Regions from separate parts of the Croceibacterium atlanticum genome, predicted to be linked through region 1. Evidence: predicted binding sites of a transcription regulator. Region 1 holds the regulator's gene; each other region holds the start of a gene.
The links. The regulator LexA, encoded in region 1, represses DNA repair genes until DNA is damaged. The targets are predictions, from matches to a motif close to GTTCCNCNCTTGTTCT.
Positions count from the first base shown of each region.

Region 2: the regulator LexA is predicted to act here: its motif matches at 2,923-2,938, upstream of WYH_RS09975 (ribonucleoside-diphosphate reductase subunit alpha).
Region 3: the regulator LexA is predicted to act here: its motif matches at 1,678-1,693, upstream of WYH_RS17155 (ImuA family protein).

Region 1 covers NZ_CP011452.2:622,231-626,872, forward strand. The annotation lists gene moaC (cyclic pyranopterin monophosphate synthase MoaC) at 122-592, shown strand; gene WYH_RS02990 (molybdopterin molybdotransferase MoeA) at 589-1,794, shown strand; gene lexA (transcriptional repressor LexA) at 1,864-2,547, shown strand; gene WYH_RS03000 (ComEC/Rec2 family competence protein) at 2,568-4,642, opposite strand, start outside.
Region 2 covers NZ_CP011452.2:2,102,337-2,106,978, reverse strand. The annotation lists gene WYH_RS09995 (ABC transporter ATP-binding protein) at 1-54, shown strand, start outside; gene nadB (L-aspartate oxidase) at 148-1,740, shown strand; gene WYH_RS09985 (GFA family protein) at 1,749-2,213, opposite strand; gene WYH_RS09980 (GlsB/YeaQ/YmgE family stress response membrane protein) at 2,227-2,535, opposite strand; gene WYH_RS09975 (ribonucleoside-diphosphate reductase subunit alpha) at 2,990-4,642, shown strand, end outside.
Region 3 covers NZ_CP011452.2:2,331,872-2,336,513, reverse strand. The annotation lists gene WYH_RS10945 (hypothetical protein) at 49-849, opposite strand; gene WYH_RS10940 (DUF6152 family protein) at 1,008-1,397, shown strand; tRNA gene WYH_RS10935 (tRNA-Arg) at 1,477-1,553, shown strand; gene WYH_RS17155 (ImuA family protein) at 1,730-2,479, shown strand; gene WYH_RS10925 (Y-family DNA polymerase) at 2,379-4,007, shown strand; gene WYH_RS10920 (error-prone DNA polymerase) at 4,004-4,642, shown strand, end outside.

The sequences.
Region 1 (4,642 bases):
CAGCTGAAATCTGCCAGTTTCCGGACTGGATCGGGCGCTGCGCGGGGATGGATTTTCGGCCCGTAGGACAGTGTTCCAAGTGTTCCAGGCCATCATGCCGAACAGGGAAATGCAGGAAGATATGACCAGTCTAACTCATCTGGATGACAAGGGCGCGGCGCGCATGGTCGATGTGGGCGGGAAGCCCGAAACCGGGCGCAGTGCCACGGCCACGGGGCGTATCCGCATGTCAGCGGAGGCGCTGAACGCAATCCGGGACGGAAGCGGCCCGAAAGGGGATGTTCTGGCCGCTGCGCGAATTGCGGGGATCATGGCGGCGAAACGGACGGGCGATCTGATCCCCCTCTGTCACCCGCTCGCGCTGGATGCCGTGACAGTGGATTTCACCTTCGAGGATGATGCCGTGCGCGCAAACGCACGTGCCAGCCTGACCGGCAGGACCGGAGTGGAGATGGAAGCGCTGACCGCTGTTTCCCTCGCCCTGCTCACCATTTACGACATGGGCAAGGCAATCGAAAAAGGCATGGTGATCGAAGAGATCCGCCTGCTCGAAAAGACCGGCGGCAAAAGCGGCGACTGGCGCGCCGAATGACCCTGCCCCAGCCTATCCCGCTGGAAGAGGCGCAGCAGCGATTGCTTGCCGGTGTCGAGCCGCTTCCCGGCGAAACGCTGCCCGTGTCCGATGCTCTGGGCCGATATCTGGCGGAACCTCTGGTCGCGTTGCGGCAACAGCCGGCATCGAACCTGTCCGCAATGGATGGATATGCGATGCGGGCAGATGATCTGGCCGGACCCTGGACCGTGGTGGGGGAAAGCGCAGCCGGCCACCCCTTTGGCGCGCCTTTGGAACACGGCCAGGCTATCCGCATTTCGACCGGAGCGCTGATGCCGGAAAATGGCGGTGCCATATTGCTGCAGGAAGAGGCGGAACGTCAGGGCAACGGGCTTGCCCTCGCCCCCAATGGTGAGGCGACGCCGCGCCATATCCGCCGCGCGGGTTTTGATTTTCGTCAGGGTGCGGAGCTTTTCCGGGCAGGCATCCGGATCGGGCCTGCCCAACTGGCTCTCGCAATCTCGGGTGGCCACGCGAATATTCCGGTTTCCCGTCTGCCGCGCGTCGCGGTGCTGGATAGCGGCGATGAATTGTCGGCAGATCCACGCGATTGTGCGATCCACCAGATCCCCGCAAGCAATGGCGCGATGATTGCGGCCATGGCCGCACCGTTTGCCTGCGCGATCGACCGTATCGGTCCGGTGGCGGACAATATGGCGGCGCTTTCCGCGGCACTTGCAGAAGCGGATCATGCCGATGTGCTGGTCACCAGTGGCGGTGCATCGGTCGGCGATCACGATCTGGTGCGGCCGGCTCTGGAGGCATGGGGGGCAGATATTCACTTCTGGCGTGTCGCGATGAAGCCCGGCAAGCCGCTGCTGGTTGCCCGGCGCGGTCGCCAGTTCGTGCTGGGCTTGCCCGGTAATCCGGTTTCGAGTTTCGTGACCGCATATCTCTTCCTGCTGCCACTCCTGCGTAAACTGGCCGGTGCCGCAGATCCCGTGCCCGCGCCTTTCCGGCTTTGGCTCGCGGGCGATCTGCCCCCGACTGGCAGCAGGCTGGAATTTGTGCGTGGCTTCACCGATGGCGAAACAATCGGCGCGGTGAGCGAACAGGACAGCAGCGCGCTGGCCGCTCTTTCACGGGCCAATGCGCTGATCCGGCGAGAGGTGAATTCTCCACCGGCGCATGCTGGCGAGATGGTCACTGCCTATCTGCTCCAGAATGGCGGAATTGCTTGACGAGTCTTTTTGGGTTGCCTAATTGTTCCGCGTTCGTTCCAATCTGGAACAAATAAGGAGAGTGGCTCAATGTTGACCGCAAAGCAGCACGAACTCCTGCTGTTTATCCAGCGCAGGCTTGAGGAATCGGGGATTTCTCCTTCTTTCGAGGAGATGAAGGAAGCGCTCGATCTGAAGAGCAAATCGGGCGTCCATCGCCTTATTTCCGCACTGGAAGAACGCGGTTTCATTCGGCGCCTGCCAAATCGCGCCCGCGCGCTGGAAGTGTTGCGTCAGCCGGAAAATCAGTCGCATTCGGCCAGGCCCGCCGTGAATGACACGGTGGCCAAGCTCACTACTCCGCCCCCTTCGGCGCCGGAGCCCGCCAATGATGTGATCGAGATTCCGCTTCACGGCCGGATCGCCGCCGGTGTGCCGATCGAAGCGCTGGAGGATAGCCGGACGTTGCCGGTTCCGGCTGCCTTGCTCGGCGCAGGTGAACATTACGCGCTGGAAGTGTCTGGCGATTCCATGATCGAAGCCGGAATCTTCGATGGGGATTATGCCCTGGTCCGGCGCACCAATACTGCGCGCGACGGGGAAATCGTCGTGGCTCTGGTCCGCAATGAGGAAGCGACGCTGAAATATCTGCATCATGAAGGCGGCAAGGTGCGGCTCGATCCGGCCAATCCAGCCTATGATGCCCAGGTCTATCTGCCCGAAGAAGTTCAGGTCCAGGGCAAGCTGGCCGGGCTTCTCCGGCGCTATCACTGATATTGTTCGGGGCTGGATGGTCAGCGGCCTTGCGCCGCTTGCCACCAGCCATGATTTCCCTGCCCCTCGGCAACGCTGGTCAGTTTCGGGCCGTCCAATACGATGGAAAGTCCGCCCGTTTCGCTAAGCATTCGCCGGTCGGCCTTCAGCCAGCGCGGCCGGCAGCTTGATGGCAGCCAGCGATCGGCAATCACGATGTCCGATCGTTCGCAGGCTGCGGCCAGGGCCCGTTCCGCCACCATTTCCCTGCTTCGGCTCATCAGCAGGATCCAGTCGCGTTCCCCTCGTCGGAGTGTGACGGTACAGAAATCGCGGCTGCAATCGGCTCCTGCCCAATTGGCCAGTGCGACAGGTTCTTCCTCGCTGCCGGCCATTTGCAGGAGGTTGTCCTTCGCATAATCGCTCCGGCTTTCCCTTAGCACCAGCAGCCGTTCATCCTCTCCGGTAATGCCTACATGGCGCCCGTCGCCTGAAATCAGGATGTCCGGAGTCGGCGTCATCAACAGCAGAACCGTTGCCAGCGCTGAGGGCGCCAATCCCCACAGCCGCACTTTCCCCCGCCAGAGTGCGAGCCATAATCCACCGGCGATGAAGAGCGCGAATGTGCCCTGCCCCATTTGCGGCATCAGCTTCACCGCCCCTGTCTGGCTGGCGGTGAAATGCGCAATCGCCAGAAGCATGTCGAGAGAATGGCCGACAAGCCACCAGCCCGGCGCCCCCAGCCCCGCAACATCCAGCAACAGGGCGATTGCGATCAGAGGCATGGAAACGAATGTCACCAGTGGAATCGCAATTACATTGGCCAATGCTCCGTAAACCCCTGCACGGTGGAAATGGAACAGCACAATCGGCATCAATGCGATCTCGATGACCAGGCCGGTAAGCAGCAGCATCGCCGCACGTCTTGATGTTACGGCAAGCCAGCCTTCATCACGCGGCCTCAGGAAGGCGCGGACCGGCGCCGCTTCGTGCAGGGCGACAATGGCGATAACGGCGGCGAAGCTCATCTGGAAACTCGGCCCGACAAGCGATTCCGGCCACAGCAGCAGCACGAACATCGCCGCCACGGCGACCATGCGCAGGCTGAGCGGCTCCCGCCCGAGTGCAAGCGCGCCGAGAACCAGCAAGGCGCCAGCGCAACTGCGCACGGTCGGAACCTCGGCACCTGTCAGCAAAGTATATCCGATCCCGGCCAAGGCTGCGATGGCTGCCGCCATAACCGGCAAACGCAGCCGCAAGGCCAGCCATGGCCATAGCGCCAACAGCTTCAACGCGATGAAATATGCAGCTGCGATGACTGCACTGACATGCAGGCCGCTGATCGAAAGCAGATGGGTTAGCCCGGCATCGCGCATTGCCTCTTCATCCATGGGCGAAATCGCGCCGCGATCTCCGCTGGCAAAAGCGGCAGCAATCGCGCCGGAAGAGCCGGGCAATTCGGCCCGAACATGGGCGGACAGCCGCCGCTGCAGATTCGCAATGAAGGCGCCGCCCTCGCCAGCTTCGATTACCTGGATTTCGCCGTTGACGCTCCCCGTCGCGGCCAACCCAGCAAACCAGGCGGCTTGCGAGAAATCATATGCGCCGGGCAGCATTGGCGGTGCCGGCGGCATCAACCGCGCGCCAAAGCGGATCAGCGCTCCTTCCGTGAGGTCTGGCCGGTCTGCGTCAAGCGGGACATTGATCCGCAATTTGATTGCCCGCTGCGTGTCCGGTTCTCTTGCGGCGAGAACAAGGCGAATGCGCTGTTCCGCCGGTTGTTCGATCCGTTCGAGAATTCGGCCTGTGAACTCCGCCGCCAGCGGCCGTTCGATTGGCTGTGCTCCGACCATTTCCGATCTGGCCCAGACGATCCCGACACCGGCCGCAAAGACCAGTCCGCAGCCGACAAGAACGGCCAATATGTGGGAGCGGCCATCCGCGCCGCGCAATGCGGCAGTGGCTGCCAGTGGGACAAGCAATCCGCACGCGATGGCCAATACCCATTCCGTGGAAGTGCCAAGTACGAACCAGGCAGCGATTCCCGCCGCGAAGAACACCGCCAGCCACGGCCCGCGCGCAAGCCCGGCATCTGCAAGGAATGCTTCGATTTTAT
Region 2 (4,642 bases), 1.5 Mb from region 1:
GATCTGGAAGATGTCTTCGTCCAGCTGACCACGGCGGCCAGCCAGGCGGCCTGATCGTTTACCCTGCGCGCATGAGCGCAGGAATTGGTGCGGTGCAGCACTCTATCGCGCTTGCGACGGGCCGCGCACACCTCCATGAAGCGCGCCATGGCCACCACGCAACACGAATATGATGTCCTGGTAATCGGTTCCGGCGCGGCCGGGCTGACGGCCGCACTGACTCTGGCGGAAAGCTGCCGGGTCATGGTGCTGGCCAAGGGCACGCTGACCAGCGGTTCCACCGCATGGGCGCAGGGCGGGATCGCCGCCGTGCTGGATGCAGGCGATACGTTCGAGGAACATATTCGCGATACGATGATCGCCGGGGCGGGGCTCAACCGGCGCGAAACGGTGGAATTCGTTATCGAACGGGCGCCCCATGCCATCCAGCGGCTGGTGGAACTGGGCGTGCCCTTCAATACCGAAGGTTCCAATCTGCACCTGACGCGCGAAGGCGGCCATTCGCACCGCCGGATCGTGCATGTGAACGATGCCACGGGCTGGGCCGTGCAGGCCGCGCTGCTGAAGGCGGCGGAAGAAAATCCGAATATCACCCTGCTGCCCAATCGCAGCTGCGTGGATCTGATCACCGGCCGCAATGCAGAGAAATTCTCCGGTTCGGGCCGGGTCTGGGGCGCCTATGCCCTGAACGAGGAAACCGGCGACGTGGAAGCGCATGTGGCGCGGGCCACGGTGATGGCCGCGGGCGGTGCGGGGCGTGTCTATCAGTTTTCCACCGCGCCGCGCGGGGCCACCGGGGATGGGATCGCCATGGCCTGGCGCGCCGGCGCGCGCGTTTCCAACATGGAAATGATGCAGTTCCACCCCACCTGCCTGTATAATCTGGAGGTCAAGAACTTCCTGATTACAGAGGCGGTGCGCGGTGAAGGCGGGCGGCTGTATAATCCGCGCACCGGCAATCGCTTCATGGAAGAATACGATCCGGAACGGATGGAGCTGGCACCGCGCGATGTGGTGGCGCGGGCGATCGACAGCGAAATCAAGCGTTTCGGCCTGGATTACGTCCATCTCGATATCAGCCACAAGCCGGCCGATTTCGTGAAGGGGCATTTCCCCACCATCCATGAAAAGCTGATGGGGCTGGGCATCGACATGACCAGCGGACCGATCCCGGTGGTGCCTGCGCAGCATTACACCTGCGGCGGTGTGCTGATCGATCTCAACGGCCGCACCGATCTGCCCGGCCTCTATGCCGCCGGCGAATGCAGCGAAAGCGGGCTGCATGGCGCAAACCGGCTGGCTTCCAATTCCCTGCTCGAATGTTTTGTATTCGGCGAAGCCGCCGCGCGCGATATCCTGGAAAACTGGGCAGGTTTCGATGCGCCGCCCCCGATCCGCGAATGGGATGAAAGCCGCGTGACCGATTCTGACGAAGAAGTGGTCATCAAGCAGAACTGGACCGAAATCCGCCGCTTCATGTGGAATTACGTGGGCATTGTCCGCACGACCAAGCGGCTGGAACGCGCCGCCCACCGCATCCGCCTGCTATCGGATGAGATAGAGGATTATTACGGCCATTTCCGCGTCACCACCGACCTGATCGAATTGCGCAATCTGCAGCAATGCGCCGATCTGATCGTCCGCAGCGCGCTGCAACGCCATGAAAGCCGCGGTCTGCATTTCACGCTGGATTATCCGAACACGGATGAAGTCGGGAAGGACACGGTGCTGGTGCCGTAAGGCGCGTTTCAGGCCAGCCCGTTGGCTTCCTGAAATTCGCCCGCCAGCGCCAGATATTCGGTCATTTCGGGAAAGCGTTCAAAACTGCGCGTCGCGGGCACTGTAACCCAGGGCAGGCGTTCGGCGGTCTGCGTTTCGATATAGGGCCGGAACCAGTGCGGATCGTCCAGCATGGTGGCCCGGACATTCACGAAACCGGCATCGGGTTCGATCGCGGTATAGACCCAGCTCAGGCAATATTCGCAGTGGTAATGGCGGATATCCTGGCCATGCACGCCGCCGATAATGGCCTTGCCTTCGGTAATTGCAAAGCCGCCGCTCGGCACCGAAACCGTCAGCGAATAGGCGCTGCCGGACATGAGCTGGCAGCCGCGGCAATGACAGGCCGATGTCATCAGCGGGGCCTGGTCCACGCGGAAGCGCAGCTTTCCGCAACGGCAGCCGCCCGCCCAGGGCAGGTCCGGAATCGTCATCCGATCCCCCCATTCACAGCAAGGTGCGCCCGGCGAATATCAGCAGCATCGCACCCACCACCGATGCGAGACAGCCGGCGCGGTTGAAATCCGCGCCGCCCCGGCTGACCAGCAGGCCCGCGAAAAGCGATCCGCCAACGCCCAGCAGCATGGTTTCCAGCAGGGTCATATCCACCGCACCCGGATAGAACCAGCGCGCCAATACGCCGACGATCAGGCCGGCCAGCAAGGCCGACAATATGTTGAACATGGCCGCGTCTCCCCTGTTTTCCGGCAAGGCGGCGTTACCGCATCCGCGCCGCGGGCGCAGCAAAATTGCCACCTGCGATTCGATTGATCCAAAGCCCCGCAGAGATGTTTTCCGGTGGAATTTTTTTGCACTGATTCAAATAGGGCCTTGCGGGCCGCGCCAACCCAGCTTGGACCACGCGTCGCGCTGTATTGCCGGCCTATGCCACCGGCAATTTTGCGACCAAATGCAGGTTAACGCCCTTGCGCCGGAATCCGCGGCGATTCACTATTGGTAGTGGCAGGGTCGCAAGGGGTACCCACAAGACCTAGATTTTGCACTGCGGCGCATGAAAGGGCGCCACGGCGGCTGAATCGGCGTCTTCCGGTATTCTGCAAGGCCCGGTGGAGGACTGGCGGGGGATAAGTTTTTCCCCTCCAGCGCATGGGAATGGATAGGTTGGGTGTCTGCCCACCGATTCGAACACATGCGGAACATCGTGGCAATCCCCATATGGGGATCGAATGAATTCGGGGGCGGCGTGCAAATGGAATTTCGAAGCGGGGACGAAGCGGCAATGGGTCTGGACGTAACCGATGCGGCCAATGCGGAGGCGGGTTCCACTGCCTCGCACGGCGCCGAAAAGGCGGGAAAATCCGCCGGGACAGCAGTAACGATGGACAAGAAGGATATGGGTAGCGAGGAACTGGTGGCCGGTGCCGCAGCCGGCGCCATGGCGGAAGCGGTGAAGGCTGCCGCCGCGCCCAGTAACGATACAAAGTCGGTCAATCCCCGCCGGTTCGATGTGAAGACGGATCCGGCGCGCGATGCGAACCTGACCGAATTCGGCAAGGAAACGCTGACCGACCGCTATCTGCTGCCCGGTGAAACCTATCAGGATCTCTTCGCCCGCGTGGCCGATTGCTATGCGGACGATGCCGATCATGCGCAGCGCCTGTATGATTACATTTCCAATCTGTGGTTCATGCCGGCCACCCCGGTGCTGTCCAATGGCGGCACCAATCGCGGCCTGCCGATCAGCTGCTATCTGAACTCTGTCGAAGACAGCCTGGACGGCATCGTCGGCACATGGAACGAAAATGTCTGGCTGGCATCGCGCGGCGGCGGCATCGGCACCTATTGGGGCAATGTACGCGGTATTGGCGAACCGGTGGGCCTCAATGGCAAGACCAGCGGCATCATCCCCTTCGTGCGGGTGATGGATAGCCTGACGCTGGCAATCAGCCAGGGTTCGTTGCGCCGTGGTTCGGCCGCCTGTTATCTCGATGTCAGCCATCCGGAGATCGAGGAATTCCTCGAAATCCGCAAACCTTCGGGCGATTTCAACCGCAAGGCGCTGAACCTGCATCACGGCGTGCTGCTGACCGACGAATTCATGGAAGCCGTGCGCAATGGCGACGAGTTCGAACTGAAGAGCCCGAAGGACGGTTCCGTGCGCGGCAAGGTGCTGGCCCGCAACCTGTTCCAGAAACTGGTGGAAACCCGCCTTGCGACGGGCGAACCCTATATCGTCTTTTCCGACACGGTGAACCGGATGATGCCGAAGCATCACCGCGATCTGGGGCTGAAGGTTTCGACCTCCAATCTGTGCAGCGAAATCACTCTGCCGACCGGCATCGACCATCTCGGCAATGACCGCACGGCCGTGTGCTGCCTTTCTTCCCTCAATCTCGAAAAGTGGGACGAATGGAACGGCGACAAGGTCTTTATCGAGGACGTGATGCGCTTCCTCGACAATGTGCTGCAGGATTATATCGACCGCGCGCCGGACGAAATGGCGCGCGCCAAATATTCCGCCAGCCGGGAACGCAGCGTCGGCATGGGCGTGATGGGCTTCCACTCCTTCCTCCAGTCCAAGGGCATCGGTTTCGAAAGCCCGATGGCCAAGGTGTGGAACCTGAAGATGTTCAAGCACATTAACCAGAAGGCCAATGAAGCATCCATGATGCTGGCGCAGGAACGCGGGCCTTGCCCGGATGCGGCGGATCAGGGCGTGATGGAACGCTTCAGCTGCAAGATGGCGATCGCGCCGACCGCGTCGATCAGCATCATCTGCGGCGGCACCAGCGCCTGTATCGAACCGATCCCGGCCAATATCTATACCCACAAGACCCTGTCGGGCAGCTTCGTGGTCAAGAACCCCTATCTGGAAAAGCTGCTGCAGAAGAAGAGCAAGGAT
Region 3 (4,642 bases), 1.7 Mb from region 1:
CTCTAGAGCGGCCGTCTTGCGAATCCGTTAGTGGACCCGGACCATGCCTTAATCCTCCGGCAGCGGACCGAACGGATCATCCTCTTCATCCAGCTTCAGGTCAATATTCGCGCCGCCATCTTCCGAGACCAGGCGGTTGTTTTCCGCGCAGACATATTCGCGGATGTCCCAATCGGGCTGACGCTTGAATGCAAGCTGTTGCACCAGCGGTTTGGTCAGCACTTGGGGATCGCTGATGGTGGTTTCGATTCGCAGGACATCAGGCTCTTCCAGCCAGATCTTTTCCTGAATGCGCATCTCTTCCGAATGGGGAATCCCGGCCGCGATATCGACCAGTGGGCTGAACCCGATCGAGTCCACGATCAGCGTATCGCCCTCCCAATGTCCGACGGAATTACCATTGAACAGGAAATCGGGATCTTCGGGCAACTCCCTGCCGTCGGTGTAGATGCGGCGCGCCTGGCTGTATGTTTCGGTGAAGATGGTCACCCGGCCCGGAGAGAACAGGAATTCAATGGGATAGGGTTGGCGCATGATGCCGGGCATACCCGGCGGGATGCAGTGCACCTGGTTGGACTGATCGACGCCATTTTCTTCCTGATATTTGCGGAAGGCGTCCAGTTTCGCCTGCGCCGGCGGAGTCAGTTCAGGTTCCGTCGGGCGGCGGCCATTCGCGCCGAACAGCAATGACCAGTCCGGGTTCCACACGCCGCCAAAATCCGGAAGGCGCTCAAGCTCCGCATATCCATCGGCCCGGGGGATTTCCTTTTCCTGCGCCGCACCTGCGGTTGCCATTGCCAGCGCCCCAGCCCCCGCCAGTGCGCGGGCCCAGATCGTCCATGACTGCATTCTACCCCTCCGGCTTCATTCTTGTCGTTAGCCCCTGTTGTTGCGGGCTTCGAATGAAGGAATCAATCAGCGGGTTGATTAAGTCAAGCTTTTGCTGGCACAATGACTCTGGACGGTCCTCTGGTTGAACGGCCGGGGACATTGGGAGAGCGAAAGACATGATAGTCAGGAAGACCAGACTTGCCCTTGCCGCCGCTGCGCTGGCCGGCCTTGCCGCCGTCGCCACGCCTGGCTCCGCCCATCATTCCACGGCGATGTTTGAATGGGGGACATCCACCGCAATGAAGAATGTGACGGTGGAACGGTGGGAATGGACCAATCCGCACACCTTCATTTATGTCCGCGATGCCGATGGCAAGCGCTGGGCGTTCGAGGGGATGAGTCCCAACCACCTGTCTCGCGCGGGCTGGTCGAAACGCTCGCTCAAGCCAGGGGACAAGATCGACCTCACCTATTACAAACTGCGCGATGGCCGGCGCGGCGGTTTCAATGTCACCGTGACCAAGACGGATGGCACGCAGCTGACGCAATTGCCCGGCCAGGAATGATCCGAGTTTGAGTTCTGCAAGGCGCGCCATGCATTAATGCTTGGCGCGCCCGTCCGGCATTGCTAACCGGCCCTACCACGCACCCGTAGCTCAGCTGGATAGAGCGCTGCCCTCCGAAGGCAGAGGTCACAGGTTCGAATCCTGTCGGGTGCGCCAGTTTCTGGCAAAAAAGAATTCTGGCTGATTCAAGCCAGTTGCAGGTTCGCAGCGATCTCGAGGAGGTTGCTGGGCGCAGATGCATGAGCGCGTAACTTGACTTTTCCTTGCCCGATGGTCGATTGGAACAAATGACGAACATTTGTCCAGTCGAGTCGGTGAGTGCGTTATGCGCTGTGAAAAGGAAAATCGCTCGGATCGAGAATCAAAAGACCGGGAGGTCTTCAGCGCCTCTTGGATATGCCGGGCTGGATGCCGCAATCGGCGGCGGTCTGGCTCGTGGGCGATTGCACGAGGTGTTCGCAAGGGAGCTGGCCGACAACAGCAGTGCGGCAGGCTTCGCGGCAATGCTGGCTTGCCTGGCAAGTCAGGAGGGGGCGCCCCTGTTCTGGCTGCGCGAGGAGAGGGCCGCGAGGCGACAGGGATTACTGCATGCGCCAGGATTGACCGAGATCGGAATCGATCCGCGGCGAATGGTGCTGATCATGTTGCCCGATCCGGTGGCGTTGCTGCGTGCAGCAGTCGATGTGGTGCGTTGTGCATCCATCGGTGCGGTAGTGATCGAGTTGTGGCGCCGTCCGCGCGCGCTCGACCTGACTGCAAGCCGGCGTCTGGCGCTGGCGGCCGAAGCATCGGGCGTCACTCCCTTGCTGCTGCGGATCGAGGCAGAACCCGGCCCCAGCGCTGCGCAGACACGCTGGAGCGTAAGCGCAGCGCCTTCTGTGGCCCTGGAGGCCGAAGCGCCCGGCCGACCCGCCTTCAACGTCAAATTGTTGCGTCAGCGCGGCCGCCCAGATGGCGGATGCTGGCATCTGGAGTGGGATCGTGACCGAGCCTGCTTTGGCGACGCGACGCTATCTGGCGCTGTGGTTTCCACAACTCCCGGCCGATCGCTGGTGCAGGACGCATGGCGGCAAGCCGGCTGATACACCGACTGTCTTTGTCGAGAAGCATGGCGGTGCGGTACGTATCGCAGCCCTCGATGCGCAAGCGCAGCGCCTTGGTCTCGCTCCCGGTCTGACGCTGGCCGATGCGCGTGCACGCATCCCTGAATTGGTTGCGATCGAATATGATCCCCATGCCGATCGGCTCTGGCTGGAACGTATCGCCGATGGTTGCGATCGCTGGACGCCGATGGTCGAGCTTGATCCGCCGGACGGAATAACGCTCGACATCACCGGCTGCGCGCATCTGGCCGGCGGTGAGGCCGCGCTGGCGCTGGAGATCGAGCGATGTTGCGCAGCCGCCGGGCTGGGCCTGCGCCATGCCTTTGCCGGAACGCCCGAAGCCGCGCAGGCGCTGGCCCGTTTTCAGACCGTGCCGGCAGCTGATGAGCGTCAGGCGGTGCGCCGTCTTTCCATTGCCGCACTGCGGCTGGAGGAGGAGACGGAGAGAGCGCTGCGATATGCGGGGTTGAAAACCCTGGGCGATCTCGCTGCTCGTCCTTCGGCCCCGCTCGCCGCGCGGTTCGGAACGGAAATGATGGCAAGGCTGGACCGGCTGCTGGGCCATACGGACAGCCGCATCTCCCCCCGTCGGGCGCCTCCCGTATTGATTTTCGAACGACGCTTTGCCGAACCCATCGCGCGTATTGAGGATGTGCTGGCGGTGCTTGATGGCCTCGTGGGGGAGGCGGCCGGTATGCTGGAGGAACGCCACGAGGGCGGGCGGCAATTCGTCGCGCGCCTCTATCGTAGCGATGGCGCGGTGCGTGAAATAATGATCGAGACCGGGCAGCCTACCCGCGACCCTGCCATCACCGGCCGGTTGTTCCGTGAACGTATCGACACGCTTGCCGACCCGATTGATCCCGGTTTTGGCTTCGATCTTGTACGGTTGGCGGTGCCGACCACCGAACCTCTTGGATCGTTGCAGCTTGGGCTGGAAGGGGGAGGGATAAGTGAGGAGGCGATGGCTGCGCTGATCGATCGGCTGAGTAGCCGGCTGGGACGCGATCGCATACGCCGTTTTGCCCGGCGGGACACGCATGTTCCCGAGCAACAGGCATTTACCCTGCCGGCGGTCGAGAGAAGCGATCCTGTCCCTTGGCCAGTGCCACCCAGGGGCGAGCCACCTCTGCGCCCGCTACATCTGTTCGATCCGCCTCAGCCGGTAGAGGTGCTGGCAGAAGTACCTGATGGCCCGCCCCGGAGCTTTCGCTGGCGCAGCACGCTGCATGAAGTGAAGCGCTTTGAAGGCCCGGAGCGTATTGCTGGAGAATGGTGGCGCGTACCGATTGAACGCCTGCCCGAGCCTGAAGCTGGCGTCGTGCGAAAACGCGCCGGCAAAGATGAGGGCGAAAAGCATTTGCCGCCTCCCCGCCGCCCCTTGCTTACGCGGGATTATTTCCGGGTGGAGGACGCGCGCGGTCGCCGTTTCTGGCTGTTCCGCCATGGTCTTTACGAGCGCGAAACGGGCAATCCGGCCTGGTACATTCATGGGCTGTTCGCATGAATGCACCGCCTGCCGCGCCATATTTCGCCGAATTGATCGCGGCCACGAACTATTCTTTCCTGCACGGAGCCTCGCATCCTGCGGACATGGTGAGGAAAGCCATCGCGCTTGGTCACAAAGGAATCGGTATTGCCGATCGCAATACGGTGGCGGGCGTGGTGCGCGCCTATGCCGCCTTGAGGGATTTTCGCGCTACGCTGGATCCCGAAGCTCTTGCCAGGTTTGACTTTCGTCTCGTCGTCGGTGCGCGGCTGGTCTTCGCAGATGGCACGCCGGACATCGTCGCCTATCCGATGAACCGGGCGGGCTGGGGGCGTCTTACCCGATTGCTCACCTTGGGGAATCGTCGCTCAGAAAAGGGTGATTGCACGATCTACCTTGCCGATCTTGTCGAACATGCCGATGGATTGTTGCTCATCGCCGTGGCTGACGAAACGCATGAATTCCTGTTGCGTCGTCTCGCCCGGCATGCGCCATTATGGATCGCCGCCAACATGGCGCGGTGCGGCGACGATCAGCGCCGCCTTGCGCGTCTTCAGGCGCTGTCGGAACGCACCGGCATTCCGCTGCTCGCCACTTGCGACGCATTGTATGCGACCCCTGAACAGCGGCCGCTCCATGATGTCATCACCTGC